Regions from separate parts of the Priestia sp. 3CA3 genome, predicted to be linked through region 1. Evidence: riboswitches for the same ligand, from Rfam matches in the RefSeq annotation. Region 1 holds a riboswitch; each other region holds the start of a gene.
What was found. Region 1 has a riboswitch for thiamine pyrophosphate ahead of AC1VNJ_RS10440 (acetylornithine deacetylase). Riboswitches for the same ligand answer to the same signal wherever they lie in the genome.

Region 1 (4,487 bases):
GAGTAGTTACGCCTATGTTCTTTGGAGCAAACGATAACGAACTAGAAACGTATTTTATAAAAGTAGCAAACAGTGTCCCGAATGATTTTCCCGTATATTTATATAATATCCCTCAGTGTTCAAGCAATGATTTAACGGCAGAGGTAGCTCAAAAAGTGGCAGATTCATGCAAGAATGTAATTGGTATTAAATATAGCTACCCTGACTATTTACGCGTAAATGATTATTTAAATATTAACGATGGAAACTTTTCTGTTCTTCCCGGAACCGATCGTTTATTTTTAGCAGCTCTGGCTATGGGATGTGAAGGAGTTGTCTCCGGTGTATCGGGCGTTTATCCCGAGCCTTTTGTAGAGACTTATAATGCCTTTAAAGCGAATGATTTAGAAAAAGCGAGAAAGATGCAAAAAGTTGCTATTCAATATTGTGAAGCTCTTTTAAACGGAAGCAACATGTCTTATTTTAAAGAAGCATTAAAATTGAGAGGCATTGATGTTGGTGGCATGAGATCTCCTCAAATAGATTTAACAGAAGAAGAAGTCAAAGAATTAGATGATAAACTAAATAGTATTCGTCCAAAGAGCAGTGTTTAATAATTGGTTCATGTTCTGAATAAACTCATGCATTTCTAGTGAACAGGGCTGTTTAATAATAAGCAAACAGCTCATTCACTATAACGATTAAGGTTATGGAGGGATATTCTATGGCGGTTACATCTAAATTAAATGAAAGCGTTAACAAAGATTTAGGTCCTGTAAAGCAAGATGTAAAAAAGACGAATATACGCTGGTGGCTTATTATTGTATTGCTAATTGGAGCAGTTGTTAACTATTTAGACCGCTCTAATTTAAGCATCGCTAATACCACGATTGCCAAAGAGTTTGGGCTGTCTTCTACACAAATGGGTCTTTTGCTTTCAGCTTTTCTCTGGCCATATGCCTTAGCAAATCTACCAGCAGGCTGGCTGGTTGACAAATACGGGCCGAAAAAAATGTTTGCATGGGCATCAGGCCTATGGTCTGTGGCAACGGTAGCAAGTGCATTTACTAACACGTATTCTGCTCTTTATGCCATGAGAATGCTTCTTGGTGTATCGGAGTCTCCTTTTTTTACTTCAGGAATTAAAGTGACGGAAAGATGGTTTAAAAAAGAAGAGCGCGGCCTTCCTACTTCGATTATTAATACAGGGTCTCAAATTGCTAATGCGATTGCTCCGCCACTTCTAACGGTACTGCTTTTAACAATGAGTTGGAGAGGAATGTTTGTTGTTATAGGAGCAGCAGGCTTTATTGTGATGTTTGTTTGGCTAAAGATATACCGAGATCCGGATTATGTTGCCAATAAAGTGAAAGCTGTCCCTAAAGAAGAAATAAAAATCAGTCATACCTCACAAGCAAAATGGTCACAGCTGTTTAAATATAAAAGCACATGGTTTATGATTATCGGGAATTTCGGAATTATGTTTACGATATGGGTTTATTTAACTTGGCTTCCTAGCTACTTAGAAACAGAGCGCGGTTTTAGCCTAAAACAAACGGGCTGGATTGCTGCTATTCCGTTTCTAGCAGGAATCATAGGAGTGTTGCTTGGTGGTGTAATTTCAGATAGATTTATTCGAAAAGGAATTAATGCAGTAACGGCAAGAAAAATACCAATTGTAGGCGGGGCAATCTTAGCCGCAGCATCGGTAGCACCCGTTCCTTTTATTGATAATGCAGCCTTAAGTATTGTCTTATTGTCGATTGGCTACTTCGCGTCACAGCTGCCATCAGGCGTCATTTGGACTCTAGCGGCGGATATTGCACCAAAGGAACAAGTTGCTTCACTCGGCGCTATTCAGAACTTCGGTGGATTTCTAGGAGCGGCAATGGCTCCTATCGTAACAGGGTTTATATTAGATGCAACGGGAACTTTTACGGCGGTTTTCCTGTTAGGAGCAGGACTGCTTTTAATTGGTGCTATTAGTTATGGCGTATTTTTAAAGAAGCCAATAGCTAACTAGTAATGTCACAAAAACAAAGAGCACACACTGCATGAAAAAGGTGTGTGCTTTTTCTTTTACTACTAAAAAGGAAACTATTTTCATTACCATATCATGAACCTTTCTATTGAATAAAACGCTTTACTATGATAAAACTATTACAGGTAAACATATGATAATAGATTAATTTCATAGAGATACAACACCACTAGGGGTGCTTTCGAAGCTGAGAGAGACGATAAGTCTTAACCCTTATAACCTGAACTAGGTAATACTAGCGTAGGAAAGAGGTATTGTAATGGATGTTTTGTATGGGATTTCCTTACGAACTCGTTATAATAATTTTGTGTACATAAACAAAAACACTTCTTTCCTGCGAAAGAAGTGTTTTTTTATGCGTAAAGGAAGGTGTCATACATGAAAGAAACAATTGATTTGCTTGTCAAACAGGTAGAGGAGCGCAAAGGAGAGTTAATCCAGTTATTAACAACGCTTGTTTCGTATAAAACGCCAGCGCCTCCTGCACGAAATTCTCATGAAGCGCAGCTGTACGTAGCGGATTTTCTTAAAAACTGCGGTTTTTCCATTGATATGTGGGACTTATATTCTAACGACCCTATCGTAGTGGGAACGTTAAAAGGACAAAAATCGGCTGACTATCAAAGCTTGATTATTAACGGCCATATGGATGTTGCTGAGGTACAAGAAAATGAAAATTGGGAAACCAATCCGTTTGAAGCTGTTGTGAAAGACAATATGATAATTGGACGCGGAGTTGCTGATATGAAAGGCGGTTTGGCGGGAGCATTATTTGCAGTTCAGCTTTTAACAGAAACAGGAATCGAGCTGCCAGGAGACTTGATTTTTGAATCCGTTGTAGGAGAAGAAGTAGGAGAGGCAGGTACGCTGCAATGCTGTCAGAAAGGGTATACAGCTGATTTTGCGCTTGTAGTCGATACAAGTGATTTACATATTCAAGGTCAAGGCGGAGTGATCACGGGATGGATTACGATAAAAAGCAGTAAAACCTATCATGACGGTACACGCCGAAGTATGATTCATGCTGGAGGAGGGCTGTTAGCCGCAAGCGCTATTGAAAAGATGGCAAAAGTGATCGGAGGGCTACAAGAATTGGAGCGTCACTGGGCTGTTACAAAGAGCTATCCAGGATTTTTGCCAGGGACAAATACGATTAATCCAGCAGTAATCGAAGGCGGAAGACATGCTGCTTTTATTGCAGATGAATGCAGGCTGTGGATCACCGTTCACTATTATCCTAATGAATCGTACGACCAAGTATCAAAAGAAGTGGAAGAATATATTATAGCTATTGCAAAAGCAGATCCATGGTTAAAAGATAATCTGCCAACCTTTGAATGGGGAGGCACATCAATGATTGAAGACAGAGGAGAAATCTTTCCGTCATTAGAAATTGATGAAAATCATGCAGGAGTGCAGCTGCTTGCAAATACTCATGAACAAATGGAAGGGAAAAAGCCTCCAATTGATGTGTCAACTAGCGTAACAGACGGGGGATGGCTAGCTGATGCGGGAATTCCCGCTGCTATTTACGGTCCGGGAAATTTAGCAAATGCACATGCTGTGAACGAACAATTAGATATTAATCAGCTTGTTCAATATACAAAAGTGATAGTGCAGTTCATTTATACGTGGCTGCATACGCATAAGGAGTGATCATCATGAAATTTAGTGAACGATTATACGAAAAGCTGCAGCCTATTTGGCGTCAAAATCATAATCATCCCTTCGTACAGGGGATGGGAGATGGAACGCTTGAAAAGGAGAAGTTTCGCTTCTACATGATTCAAGATTACCTTTACCTAATTGATTATGCCAAATTATTTGCGATTGGAGCCATGAAAGCTACCGATCTTCAAACGATGGGGAAATTTGCAGCCCTTTTAGATTCTACATTAAACGAAGAAATGAGTCTGCACCGTGAGTATGCCAAGAAATTTGAAATCAGCGAAAAAGAATTAGAAAAAGCGCAGCCATCTCCTACAACGCTTGCATACACGCACTATATGCTGCACGTTGGTCAAAGTGGAACATTAGCTGAATTAGTAGCCGCTCTTTTGCCTTGTATGTGGAGCTACTGGGAAATAGGAAAAGAACTTAGTGAAAAGCCTGGAGCTAACAATGAGTTTTACCGTGAGTGGATTGAAATGTACAGCTCAGAAGAATTTGGAGAACTGGCGACATGGTGTATCAATTTATTTGACTCACTTACTGAAGATAAATCAGAAGTGGAATTAGAAAAGCTTGAAGAAATTTTCTTGAATACGACGCGTTTTGAGTATATGTTCTGGGATATGGCTTATAACGAAGCGATGTGGCCAATTCATGAATAGGTCTGTGTTATCTTTTCAAAACGTCAGTTTTACGTACAAGAACGGTGATCAAGCGATTTTAAAATCATTAAACTTAGACGTGAAAGAAGGCGAGTTTGTCAGTATCGTTGGAGCGAGCGGCTCTGGGAAAAGTA
Region 2 (4,487 bases), on a different contig from region 1:
GCGATCAATACTTAGAATTATCTGGGACAGCTGTTCTTCGTACCGGTGATCAACTAAAAGGACGTATATGGAACGATCACATGAAAGAATGGTTTGACGGTCCAAATGACCCTGAGTATGTTGTTCTTGAAATTACGCCAAACGAAATTCGCTTTATGAATGAAGGCGAAGAAACTCCCCAAACTGTTCAGCTATAATAAAAAAAGCGCACACTGTGCGCTTTTTTTATTTTCCTACCGCTTCTTTCAATTGAGCTGCTTTTTCTTTTGGAGACGCTGCTAAGCTAATCGCGGTAATAATAGAAACGCCATCTGCACCTGCTTCTACTACTTGTTTGGCATTTTCAGGCGTGATGCCACCGATTCCTACAATTGGAAAGTCAATATTCTGGTTTCGCACTTCTTCAATTAATTTTGTACCTTGCACTGCTTTTGCGTCTTTTTTTGTAGAAGTAGGAAAAACGGGTCCCATTCCTACATAATCCGCCCCGTCTTTTATCGCTTGCTGCAGCTCTTGTACATTATGAACAGAGACGCCCACAATTCCTTTTCCTATTTTTTCTCGAACAATATGAGCTTTTTCATCTTCTTGTCCAATATGAACGCCATCTGCTTGTAAGCGGATCGCTAAGTCAAGATCATCATTCACAACAAAAGGAACGCTGTGCTGCTGACAAATTTGCTGAAGTTCTTTCGCCAGCTGATATTTCGCTTCTCCTTTTAGGGCACCCTCGCCTTTTTCACGAAATTGAAACACGGTAACGCCGCCTTCAATTGCTTCTTTCAACACTTCTTTCGGATCTTTTGTACAGTTATTGCTGCCCATTATAAAATAAACTTTCAGCAGCTTTTTGATTTCTTCGTTTGTCATTTTCCGGCTCCTTTTAACGTTGATGTACTCTTGCATATGATTCAATATCCTGCCCAGATAAAAGATGAAGCTGGTTTAAGAGCTCAATTTGAAAGCTTCCCGGCCCTTCTTCACCTTTTTTCGCTGCGGCGATTTCACCTGCCACTCCGTAAAAACTTAAAGCAGCAACGCTTGCCTCGACATATTCTTTTTCTACAGCAGCGAAAGCTCCTATAATTGATGTCAACAGACATCCAGTCCCCGTCACTTTCGTAAATAACGGGTGACCGTTGTCTACTGTATACGTTGTGTTTCCATCGGTGATCACATCTTGTTTACCCGTAATAACAATCACTGTATCTAATTTGTTCGCCGCTTTCTCAGCAAGTTCAATGACGTCTCCTTGCCCTTCTAATGAATCAACGCCTTTAATGAGCCATGACTCGCCTACTACATTCGCAACTTCAGCAGCGTTACCACGAATAACTGCAATATTTAATTCTTCTACAAGCTGACGTGCTACTTCTGTACGAAACGGTGTCGCTCCGGCTCCTACAGGATCGAAAATAACCGGCACGCCGTTTTCATTTGCTGATTTTCCTGCTATTCTCATTGCTTCTACTTCTTGAGCCGTCAGTGTACCCATATTTAAGACAAGCGCTCCGGCGATTCGAGCCATATCAGCCACTTCTTCCTTCGCATAAGCCATAACAGGTGACGCTCCTAGGGCAAGCAGTCCATTTGCTGTAAAATTGGTTACCACAACATTCGTAATATTATGAATAAGCGGACTTAAGTCTCTTACTTTTTCTAATTGAGCTGAAATTTTACTAATATCCATGTTCTCTCACTCTTTTCATTTAGTTTTAACACTGCAAAAAAAGACAAAAAAGCACCTTGCATGCGCAAAGTGCTTTGGTATGTACTCACATTCCCTGCGCTGGCATTATCCAACAGGTTCAAATGGTCAACAGGCGCCCCTGTACTCTCAGCCTGCCCCGCGCAAGCTCCCATACTATTCTTGTTACGTTTAAAGTTTACTATTAACCCTTTTTATTTGCAACCATTTCACTGTTTTGCCGATAAAATAAAGCTTCGCTATAGGCTGAGTGGTGTTGTAAATCTTACAGCTTTACTAAAAGCATCATTAAAAGACCTCCAGTAAGCTACTGGAGGTCTTCTATCCCCTAAAAATTCTATCATTTTTCCTTCTCGTTATTTCTCTTGAATCGCTTGATTTCTCACAGCTGTTTTTCGATCCTTCCCTGCTCTTAAAGATAAAAGAAAACAAAGCAGCAGTACAAGTGCAGCTGATACGTACGGATAATTAATGTTTATATCAAAGAGAAAGCCTGCGACAACGGGTCCAATAATATTCCCAAGACTTGTATAAGCAGAATTTAGTCCGGCTACATACCCTTGGTCGTCTTGTGCCATCATCGACATTTGCGTGCTGATTGCCGGACGTAAAATATCTGTTGCTAAAAAGACGATAAATGTTACAACAATAATAAGCCAGTACGTGTGCACAAATAGCGTAAGTAAAATAAAAAGTCCCGTCATCATCAAGCAAAACGAAATCACTCTTTTTTCACCGAACTTATTTAAAATCCAGCCAAAAATCGTAACCTGCACAACAGCCCCTGCAATAGAGCCAAACGTAATAACAAACGCAATATCTTTTGGCGTAAAGCTAAATTTATGATCAACAAATAGTGAAAAGATCGTTTCATAATTGGATAATCCAAACGATGTCACAAAAACGATAATTAAACTTAAAAAATAAGGTTCTTTGTAGGAATTCATAAGCTGCAGCAGCAGCCGATCTTCTTTTGGATTCTCATTGTTTGAAACAGCATGACCTTGTACAGGACGAGACTCCGGCAAAACAAAAAGCGTAATCACTGCAGCCAAGCCTCCTGCTACTGCGGCCATGTAAAATGGCACGCGCATGCCGTATTCAGCTAAAAAGCCTCCAATACCGGGCCCGATAATAAATCCTGTTGTAATCGCTGCCGTCACATAGCCCATTCCTTTAGCGCGTTCTTTAGCAGACGTCACGTCCGCTGTATAGGCCATAACAGCAGGCATAATAAGCGCGGCTCCGACCCCACCTAGCATTCTGGATACAAATAATAAAAGAGGTGTACTCACTGAACCAAAGAACCATTCAGACAGGGCAAAAACAATCATTCCCGCTACAATAATTTTCTTTCTCCCTAACGAATCGGATAATCGCCCCGCTAAAGGCGAAAACAGAAATTGAGTTAGTGAAAACACGGCTACTAAAAGCCCCATCACGCTGCCGTTGATATGAAGCTCCGTCATATAGGTTGGCATAATTGGAATAACGAGACCGATTCCCGTAAAGATAATAAAAATATTTAGCATGAGCAGCAAAATCGCCGCCCGATTTCTTAACAATAATGACATATAAACCTCCTGATTACAAAAATACTGAACGTTCGGTCTATAAAAATACAAAATAATGAGGGATTACTCATTGCCGCAATAAGCATCCCCGCTTATTTAAGAAGACCTTGCTATAATTCCGTTTAAAAATACATCGATTGCTGAATGGTAAAGCTGCAGGGCATTTTCCGTACTCGTTTTTCGAGACATGCGGCTCATTCCAACAAACAACCCTTCTAAAATTACTGCAAGTTGCTCTGCATTTTTATGAGAAAACTCGCCTTCATCGATGCCCTGTTGCAAAAGTTCCCGGTTAAACTCCACGTGTCGTTTCACCATCTCATCAATTCGCTCTTCGATGTCGCTGCCCTTCTCCTCGTTGTTAAAAAACTCATCCGCAGCTTTCGTAAGAGGATGATTCAAATCATCTAAAATGATTTGCTCCGCTATTCCAAAAAGCTTATCTCTTGTTGTTTTGTAAAGAGACTCTCTTTCTTTCCAGTTTCGTTCCCACTCAAGATCCCATTCGTCTATTAAATAAAGAAAAAGCCCTTCTTTACTTTTAAAGTGATAATAAATATTCCCTTTACTGCTTCCCGTAGCTTCTACAATTTCCTCAATAGATGTAGCTTTATAGCCTTTTTGAGAAAACAATGCTTTAGCGGCATCTGCCACTTTTCTTTTGGTTTGTTCACTTTGAAGCTTTTTTTTATTCAAGCTATTTCCACCGCCCCGTACATTTATTATTTATACTGAACATTCGTTTTGTATTATCTGACACCTATACTACATAGGAAAAACCTTTTTGTCTAGTGAGAAAACCTAGTTTATACCTTTTTATATGAATCATGACCAAAACAAAGCCTCCTAAAAAGGCTTTGCCTAAAAAGCTTACTTGCTAACAGGATAAATGACAGCTGCTTGCGCGCACAGTTTGCATACAAATAAACAAATCATCTGCGCCTTCTTTCCTGTCTTTTACTCATTCAATTTCTTTGTCATAAACACACTGTATGGATCTTCTTTGTAGGTAGAAAACGGTTCGCACTCGTAAAATCCAAAACTGGCGTATAGCTTTCTAGCCGGTTCAAAAGCAGGTGCGGATCCTGTTTCTAAGCTTAAGCGTCGGTACCCTCGTTTTTGCGCTTCATTTATTATGTACTGCAGCAGCTCTCTAGCAATTCCTTTCCGCAAATGAGCGGTAGCTGTTCGCATCGATTTAATTT
Region 3 (4,487 bases), on a different contig from region 1:
TTTACTATTTTTCGACACGTTTTGTCAATACCCATGTTTATAAAACGCTTTCAAAAGACAATAATATATATTTATGCAAAAAAGCTATTGCAATGTTGCAATAGCTTTTTCTTGCTTTTTAAGTCTTTATCAGAAGTTTAAATGGCTATAAAATACGCTGATTTATTTTATAAAAATACAAAATATAGAATAGCCGCTAAGATAATTCGATAAATGGCAAACGGAACTAATTTAATGCGGTTGATTAATTTTAAGAAAAAGCGAATCGATATAAGCGCAAAAATAAAGGCGCTGATAAAACCAGCAATAAAAAACGGTAGTGCATCTGATGTGAAATACTGCCAGTTTTTAACCAATGAAAGTCCACTTGCTCCTGCCATAATTGGCACTGCCATAATAAATGTAAAATCTGCGGCTGCCTTATGGCTCATTCCAAGAAGAACCCCTCCTGAAATCGTTGAGCCTGAACGAGAAAAACCTGGCCAAAGAGCAATACATTGAAACAGTCCTATACCTAGTGCTTGTCCATAAGACATTTGGTCCACCGTCTCTACACGCGGACGTTTAGGTCCAAACAAATCTGCTAGAATCATTAATACAGCTCCGACCACTAAGCCAATTAGCACCGTATTTAAAGAAAACAAATGTTCATCAATGTAATCATCAAACAAAAGTCCTAACACTCCTGCGGGTAACAAACCAACAATTACCTGCATTAAATTTAAGCGATTTGTCGGTCCAATTGCAGCAGCTGGTTTTTTTCCCAATCCTAATAAATTAATAAAACGATCTTTAAAAATAACAACTACTGCTAAGATCGACCCTAGCTGAATAACAATCTTAAATGTATTAGCTACTGGAGATGAAAATAATTCTTTTGAATTTAACCACAGGTCATCCACAATAATCATATGCCCAGTTGACGAAACGGGAGCAAACTCTGTTAAACCTTCTACAATCCCTAAAATGATTGCTACAATAATTTCCCACATAAAGCTATGTACCTTGCCTTTCTTTCAAATTAATAAGCTTATCGCTTCGTTTTACATGCTCAACTATTTTCCTATTTTGACACTTGCTTTTTTATCATAATTGTTAAAACTATGAAATACAATGTGTATTTGCAAAAAGATAAGAATCTTTAATAATTTGTAATAAAAAGCTTACATGCTACAACCAAAAAACACGATATCAGCTTTTATTTATTTTAAAAAGCAGTCACTATGTTCAGTATAAATTCTGGTCCCTTAGCTAAAAATGAATCATCTAGACTATTTTTCTTTAGTGTGAAAAAATGACTAAATCATTATGTTTTTTCCATCCCCCTTTACTGTCATCTATCATTTTAATCCAATAGGGCTGACTTATACGACATATCCCCCAAGTAATTTGAAACTTTTTTCTCTCTTTTCTCGTATATAGTAGTATCTTTTTTAGGAGGCTTTTTACTATGAATGGAAATGTACGTACAATGAAATGGGTCACTGCTGGGTATGAAGCCTTGCTGGGAATTCCTTTAATTGGCGCGGGGATTGTTATGGGCTTTAGCTATACTCCTCTTTTTATTGGATTTATTCTTCATGCTATCACACTCATTTTAGCTAATAGACGAGGGTTATCTGCTTATGGAAACATACTAGGGCTTGTTACCTCACTGGTTGCTTGGATTCCATTTTTGGGATTTATCATGCATATTATTACAGCTATTGTGATTGCAATCGATGCTGCTAGACAACGCTAATTGTCTAGCTTTTTTTATTTAAGGGTTGATTTTTTACCGAATGATGGTAAACTTAAGCCGTAAATTGAATAATTTGAATGTTATTTCTACTAGGGGTGTCTGATAGCTCAGACTGAGAGAAGAGTGCAATAAAACTCTTTAACCCTTTGAACCTGATTTGGGTTATACCAGCGGAGGGAAGTAGTCTTGAAAAGAATAGTATATGTTTATTCTTTTTTTGCCTATTCCATCGGGTTCTGTCTATCACAGAACCCGATTTTTTTTATGGTTCGGTATAGCTACACTTTATGCGAAACCGGAGGAATATGTAATGTCAAAACAAAATGTATCAGTTTCTATGAAAAAGCCTTTTCCAAACAGTCACAAAGTATATGTCCAAGGATCCAGACAAGACCTTAAAGTACCTATGCGTGAAATTCATCAGTCTCCTACTACAGGGTCTTTTGGTGAAGAAGAAAATAGTCCCGTACGTGTATACGACACGAGCGGTGTTTATACAGATCCCTCTTATGAAATTAATTTACAAAAAGGAGTACCGGCTCTGCGCGAAAAGTGGATTGCAGAACGAAACGATGTAGAAACATATCAAGGCCGTACGGTTCAGCCACAGGATAACGGTTATTATGACGGTGATCCAAGAGATCAGTACGAGCGCTTTATCACTAAACGTTTACCTTTGCGCGCGAAAAAAAATCAAAATGTAACGCAAATGCACTATGCGAAAAAAGGAATCATCACGCCCGAAATGGAATTTATCGCTATTCGTGAACAGATGAATCCTGAAGTTGTGCGTGAAGAAGTAGCAAGAGGACGTGCAATTATCCCTAATAATATCAATCACCCTGAGAGCGAACCGATGATTATCGGCCGCAAATTCCATGTGAAAATTAATGCTAATATCGGAAATTCAGCTATTCGTTCAGCTATTGAAGATGAAGTAGAAAAAATGACATGGGCAACGCGTTGGGGAGCCGATACAATTATGGATCTATCAACAGGAAAGGATATTCACACAACACGCGAATGGATTATCCGCAACTCGCCTGTTCCTGTAGGGACCGTTCCTATTTACCAAGCGCTTGAAAAAGTAAAAGGCGTAGCAGAAGATCTAACGTGGGAAGCATACCGCGATACATTAATTGAACAAGCAGAACAAGGTGTTGATTACTTTACTATTCACGCAGGTGTTCTTTTACGTTATATTCCTCTGACAGCGAAACGTACGACAGGTATTGTTTCACGCGGAGGATCCATCTTGGCGCAGTGGTGTTTAGCTCATCATGAAGAGAACTTTTTATATACTCGCTTTGAAGAAATCTGTGAAATCTGTAAAGCATACGATATTGCTATTTCGCTTGGCGATGGGCTACGCCCTGGTTCCATTGCAGACGCTAATGATGAGGCACAGTTCGGTGAATTAGAAACGCTTGGTGAATTAACTAAAATTGCTTGGAAACACGATGTTCAAGTTATGATTGAAGGTCCTGGACATGTTCCAATGCATCTCATCAAAGAAAACGTAGATAAACAAATGGAAATATGCCAGGAAGCTCCCTTCTATACTCTTGGACCGCTTACAACCGACATCGCTCCAGGCTATGACCATATTACATCAGGTATTGGTGCTGCAATGATTGGCTGGTTTGGGACAGCTATGCTTTGCTACGTAACGCCAAAAGAACATTTAGGACTCCCGAATAAAGAAGACGTTCGCGAAGGCGTTATCACCTATAAAATTGCTGCGCATGCTGCTGACCTAGCAAAAGGCCATCCAGGAGCACAAAAACGCGATAATGCTCTGTCTAAAGCAAGATTTGAATTTAGATGGAATGATCAATTTAACCTGTCACTAGATCCAGAGCGCGCAAAAGAATATCACGATGAAACACTTCCCGCTGAAGGTGCTAAAACAGCCCATTTCTGTTCAATGTGTGGACCTAAATTCTGTTCGATGCGTATTTCTCAAGATATTCGTAACATGGCTCAAGAAAATGAAAAAGATGTAAACGAAGTAAGAAAAGAAGGAATGAAAGAAAAAGCTAAAGAGTTTGTTAACAGTGGTTCAAATATCTATCAATAATGAAGTAGAACAGCTTAAAAAACAAATTAAGCAGCTTGAAGGAAAGTTATTATTTGTTCAGCAAAATTGTCAGCACATTATCGTTGAATCCTCACATTCTTCCGTAAGACGCTGCATTAAGTGTTTCTATCAACAAGATGCAAAAAGGACTTCGTAAAGAAGTCCTTTCATCTTTTTTTGAAACGTGCTTTCAGCATGTTCTTAATCCAATATAGTATTTTAATAATAACCCAGCCTATAAATGTACCTAGCGTGTTCAAAAAGATATCATCAATATCAAATACTCGTTCCGTTAGCTTGTACTGTAAAATTTCAATCAGAAAACTGATTAAGAAACCAGTCGTAAAGACTTGAATAAAACCGTCAAACCACTTCATAAACAACGGAATAAACATTCCAAGCGGCGCAAACATCACGATATTTCCCAGTATATTTGTCAGAGTGAGCATTATATTACCGCTGTCCCACATCAGACGGATTGTACTAAATAAATCCAAGTTCATTGCTTTTCCGTAAACATGTTCGTTTTCCCGTATGAGAGTAGCATAAATGACCACTGCCGTATACGCAATAAATAGAGTGAACATGACTTTTTTAACAATTGACCTGATGCTTACATTCACTTCAACATCACCTTCTTTGACTCCCAAAACCATTTATTATTAT
Region 4 (4,487 bases), on a different contig from region 1:
ACATCTTCGCCAAACCATTTCTTAGAAATTTTTGCGTATGTTCCGTCTTTTTTCATATCTTTCAATGCTTTGTTTACTTCATCCACTAACTTACCGCTGTCTTTTCTAAACATAAAGCCGCTTGCAGCACCATCGGATTTTTCATCCGCGATTTTGATAGGTGCGTTAGGGTGCTTTTTCTTATAGTCAAGGAACGATAATTTATCGTTGATTGTAGCATCAACACGGTTTGCGCTCATTAGTTCTACTGCTTGAGCAAAACCTTCAGCACTCGTAATGTTTGCACCATAAGATTGAGCCATGTCTTTGTAGTTACTTGTTAATGACTGTGCTGATTTTTTTCCTTTTAAATCTTTAAATGATTTGATATCTTTTTCGTCTTTACGAACAATTAATACGGCGCCTGACTGGATGTATGGGTCAGAGAAATCGTATTTCTTTTGACGATCTTCACGAATACCCACTTCATTAGCAATCATGTCAAAGCGTTTAGCATCTAATCCGGCAAACATGCCATCCCACTGTGTTTCTTTGAACTCAGCTTTTACGCCAAGACGTTTAGCTACTTCTTGAGCCAATTCTACATCAAACCCAGTTAGCTTTTGTTTGTCATCATGAAAAGTGAACGGAGGGTATGTACCTTCAGTTCCAATTGTTAATACGCCATCTTTTTTCACTTTATTATATAAATCCTCTTGTGAAGATTTATTGTCTCCATTGTTTGCTTCATTTTTTGAGCTAGAACCGCATGCGGCAAGCACAACTGTGAAAGCTAATAGTAGCGACAAAAGTGCAGCAAATTTCTTCATTTTCTAAACCCCCTAGTATTCTGATAGGAAATGATACTCTGTGATACTAAACAAGAACACAGCAAAAGTCAACAAAAAAAACTTATACGATTAATGTGACTTAAAATAAGGGAAATATACCTTCTATACACGGTTTGTCATAAGGATACAGAAAGATTTTAAAATTTGGATTAAGTGGATTTTTAAGGGATATTTGAGGAGTAAAAAGGAAGTTTCATGCGACGATTTTCTCTTTCATTTTTTCATGACTTTTGGTGCAATAAACATATAGTTAAATGTTAAGGTAGAAATAAATTCCTTATGGTACACTTAAAGAAGAATTTATGAAACGGAGCGATATGATGAAAGCCATAAACTTAATCTCAATTGCCTTTGGTGCTATCGCTGGTACATATGCGCGTTATTTGCTAAATCTTTCCTTATTATATACGGGCTATCCAATAGGAACGGTAATTGAAAACCTATTAGGAAGCTTCATACTAGGCCTATTAACAGGATTTTTTGCGTGGAAAAAGCCAAAAGAATGGATAAAGCTTGGACTAGGAGTTGGCGTGTGCGGCGGTTTTACAACGTATTCAACCTTTGCAGGAGACGTCATTTCTCTCACTCAGCACCATTTATTTTGGGGAGCCATTTATGTCATTGTCTCTTTAGTAGGTGGAATCCTTCTTGCTTTAGCAGGCTATCTATGCGGTGAAGCGGCAGGGAAAAATTTAGTGAAAGTACATGAGGTGAAGTAAATGAGCATAGTGAGCTTGGCACTTGGCGGGGCAGCTGGAGGAATATGCCGTTATCTTTTGGGTTTAAAAGTTACAAAAACAGTTTCAAACCCTCCTTTTCCAGTCTCAATGCTGTTTGTAAACTTGCTCGGTGCGTTTGGGCTTGGTCTTTTTTACGGTAGTTATTATGGAAAGGTTCCGAGTCATGCTTATGATGATTCAATATTTTTAATGATTGGCATTGGGTTTTTTGGTGCCTTTACCACTTTTTCAACGTTTAGTGTGGAAACCGTACAGTTAATTCGGGAAAAATCTTATCGGAAAATGTTGGCGTACGTGGGGATTTCAGCATTTGGAACAGTTGGTTTATTTACAGTCGGTTTACTGGCAGGAACGTTTTTATTATAAGTAAAGAGAACGTTTCTAGTAGGGAAAAACAAAAAGACGGAGAAGTAGAGAATGGATAGAAAAGCAGAAGTTTGGAAATACATTTTGTTGATTGTAGCTGTTGCAGGTCAGATCATTGGTTTTTTATTTTTATTTATAAATGTTGTGGCGGCATTTATTTTTTACGGTTTTTATATTCTAACTTTTATTATGTTACTCCTGCTGTTTATATGGGATCGGAAAAAGGAAAAAGACAAAGAAGAATTTGACGACTATACCGATTACTAACTATATAAAAAGCAGAATGATTCGGTACGCCGGGCCTCTTAGTAAAGAAGCTTAAAAGATACATCTATAAAAGGAAGAGAGCCGTAAGAGCATAAAGAGATATTGTATTTACATCTAGTTGTGTTATAATTTTAAGTGCAAAAACAAAATCAATAAATAGCAATCACTAGGGGAGCTTTTTGAAGCTGAGACGGATGTATTTCGGACCCTTTGAACCTGATCTGGTTTGGACCAGCGTAGGGAAGTGGCGATCATGTTTACATAACGATGCATGCTAACCACTCTACGTTGTAGAGTGGTTTTTTGTATGTAATAAAGCCCTCTGCACAAGATGAAGTGATTGAAATTTCTCTTTATTCTGAATGGAAAGGTTTCGATCATGTGGATATTCCTAAATTTCATGTCATTACAACAGATAAGCAGCCAATCGAAGAGCTTCAAAAAATTTTAACGGCTATCGCGCCTTTTGCGGGCGCCATTCATATTAGAGAAAAAAAGAAAACGGCAAAGCAGATTCAATGTTTACTAGAAAGCCTACCATTTTGTCGCTCTAAAATTATTGTGAATGACCGAGTTGATGTAGCGCATGCTTTAAAAGCAAAAGGTGTACAGCTTGCCTATCATAGTTTAGACGTTTCGTTTGTTATAGACGCATTTCCTTCTCTTATTGTTGGAAAGTCAGTTCACTCTGTGGAAGAGGCTTTAGAAGCTGAAAAAGATGGTGCTCACTACATTTTATACGGACATATTTATTCAACACATTCAAAAAAAGAATTAAAAAGTCGAGGGATAGCGGCACTAAAAGAAGTAGTAGACGCTGTGCAGATACCGGTTATTGCCATTGGAGGAATTACACCTGTAAATGCCAAAGAGGTACTTCAAACAGGAGCACACGGTATAGCCGTGATGTCTGGTGTCATGCTTGCGCAAGATCCCCTGAAAGCGATTAAACAATATTCTCATATATGGACATCTGGAGGTGGAGAAAATGAAGCAGCATTATGATGTACTGTTAATCGGAGGAGGTATAATCAGCTCTTCTATCGCTTATCATTTGTCAAAACAAGGAGCGTCAGTAGCTATTCTTGAACGCAATCAAGTTGGTTGTGAAGCTTCAAGTGCAGCCGCTGGTATTTTAGGGGCTCAAGCTGAAATTGATGAAGAAGGTCCTCTTTTAGACCTTGCTATTAAGAGCAGAAGCATGTTTCCTGAACTGGTGAAGGAACTAAAAGAAAAAACGGCTATCGATGTAGAGCTCATTCAAAAAGGCTTATTAAAAGTCGCTGTAACAGAAGAAGATGCACACGTATTAAAGAAAAAAGCCGCTCAGCACCACCGGTGGGACAAAGGTGTAAGATGGATCGATGTAAAAGAAGCGCGTTTGTTAGAACCCGGGCTCTCTCCAGACATATACGGAGCCATTACAATACCGGGAGACGGCCAGCTAGCTCCCGCTAAGTTAACACAAGCTCTTGCTCATGGAGCCTTGTATCACGGAGCAGATGTATTCGAATACTGTGACGTTCACTCTCTTATTATGGAAAATGAAACAGTAAAAGGGGTACAGACGTCCAAAGGCTCTTTTTATGGAGAAAAAGTAGTGATTGCAGCAGGCTCATGGGCTAAACGCTTTATTTCTTCTGAACATTTAGGCGAGGTGTTTCCTGTAAAAGGAGAGTGTATTGCTCTGCAAAGTCATAAGCCCCTGCTTTCTAAAACGATTTTTTTAGATGAAGGTTTTTACTTAGTCCCTAAGACTGGTGGAAGAATCGTAATCGGGGCAACTAAGCTGCAGCATGATTTTACTAAAACCGTTTCTGCACAAGGTATTCAATTTTTGCTGAATAAAGCTTCTGCGCTTCTGCCGGCCATTAAAGAAGCCACATTTGAAAAAGCATGGGCTGGTCTTCGTCCACAAACAAATGATGGCTGGCCTTATTTAGGAGAGCACCCTGAAATAGCGAATCTGCACATGGCTTTTGGCCACTACCGAAACGGTATTTTATTAAGCGCTGCAACTGGAAAAATTATGGCTGATGCTTTGTTAGGGAAAAAGCCAAATCATTCATTTTTTACATCATTTCAGCTAACGAGAGCAATGGAGGGAGTTCATTGAATCTAATTATTAACGGTAAGACCGTCACTGTCGGAGATGAAATTGAAACGGTCGAGCACTTGCTGCAGGCTCAGAGTCTGCATGAGCGAGTTGTAATTGTTGAATTAAACAAGAATATTTTGCAAAAAGAAGAACATAGCGATGCATGCTTAAAAGATGGAGATACAT

Region 2: another riboswitch for thiamine pyrophosphate. It lies ahead of thiM (hydroxyethylthiazole kinase); the one in region 1 lies ahead of AC1VNJ_RS10440 (acetylornithine deacetylase).
Region 3: another riboswitch for thiamine pyrophosphate. It lies ahead of thiC (phosphomethylpyrimidine synthase ThiC); the one in region 1 lies ahead of AC1VNJ_RS10440 (acetylornithine deacetylase).
Region 4: another riboswitch for thiamine pyrophosphate. It lies ahead of AC1VNJ_RS21690 (thiamine phosphate synthase); the one in region 1 lies ahead of AC1VNJ_RS10440 (acetylornithine deacetylase).

What each region holds. Positions count from the first base shown of each region.
Region 1 is NZ_JBXENJ010000003.1:206,283-210,769, reverse strand. It holds gene AC1VNJ_RS10450 (dihydrodipicolinate synthase family protein) at 1-593, shown strand, start outside; gene AC1VNJ_RS10445 (MFS transporter) at 704-2,002, shown strand; TPP riboswitch at 2,182-2,284, shown strand; gene AC1VNJ_RS10440 (acetylornithine deacetylase) at 2,399-3,676, shown strand; gene tenA (thiaminase II) at 3,682-4,353, shown strand; gene AC1VNJ_RS10430 (ABC transporter ATP-binding protein) at 4,346-4,487, shown strand, end outside.
Region 2 is NZ_JBXENJ010000006.1:75,836-80,322, forward strand. It holds gene AC1VNJ_RS16800 (pyridoxamine 5'-phosphate oxidase family protein) at 1-197, shown strand, start outside; gene thiE (thiamine phosphate synthase) at 226-870, opposite strand; gene thiM (hydroxyethylthiazole kinase) at 884-1,690, opposite strand; TPP riboswitch at 1,765-1,873, opposite strand; gene AC1VNJ_RS16815 (MFS transporter) at 2,065-3,282, opposite strand; gene AC1VNJ_RS16820 (TetR/AcrR family transcriptional regulator) at 3,379-3,978, opposite strand; gene AC1VNJ_RS16825 (GNAT family N-acetyltransferase) at 4,240-4,487, opposite strand, start outside.
Region 3 is NZ_JBXENJ010000019.1:14,910-19,396, reverse strand. It holds gene AC1VNJ_RS25385 (undecaprenyl-diphosphate phosphatase) at 168-992, opposite strand; gene AC1VNJ_RS25380 (hypothetical protein) at 1,451-1,741, shown strand; TPP riboswitch at 1,823-1,937, shown strand; gene thiC (phosphomethylpyrimidine synthase ThiC) at 2,052-3,821, shown strand; gene AC1VNJ_RS25370 (VanZ family protein) at 3,989-4,444, opposite strand.
Region 4 is NZ_JBXENJ010000009.1:61,390-65,876, reverse strand. It holds gene AC1VNJ_RS21710 (amino acid ABC transporter substrate-binding protein) at 1-809, opposite strand, end outside; gene AC1VNJ_RS21715 (amino acid ABC transporter permease) at 1-4, opposite strand, end outside; gene AC1VNJ_RS21705 (fluoride efflux transporter FluC) at 1,151-1,549, shown strand; gene crcB (fluoride efflux transporter CrcB) at 1,550-1,936, shown strand; gene AC1VNJ_RS21695 (hypothetical protein) at 1,988-2,203, shown strand; TPP riboswitch at 2,362-2,463, shown strand; gene AC1VNJ_RS21690 (thiamine phosphate synthase) at 2,585-3,208, shown strand; gene thiO (glycine oxidase ThiO) at 3,192-4,319, shown strand; gene thiS (sulfur carrier protein ThiS) at 4,316-4,487, shown strand, end outside.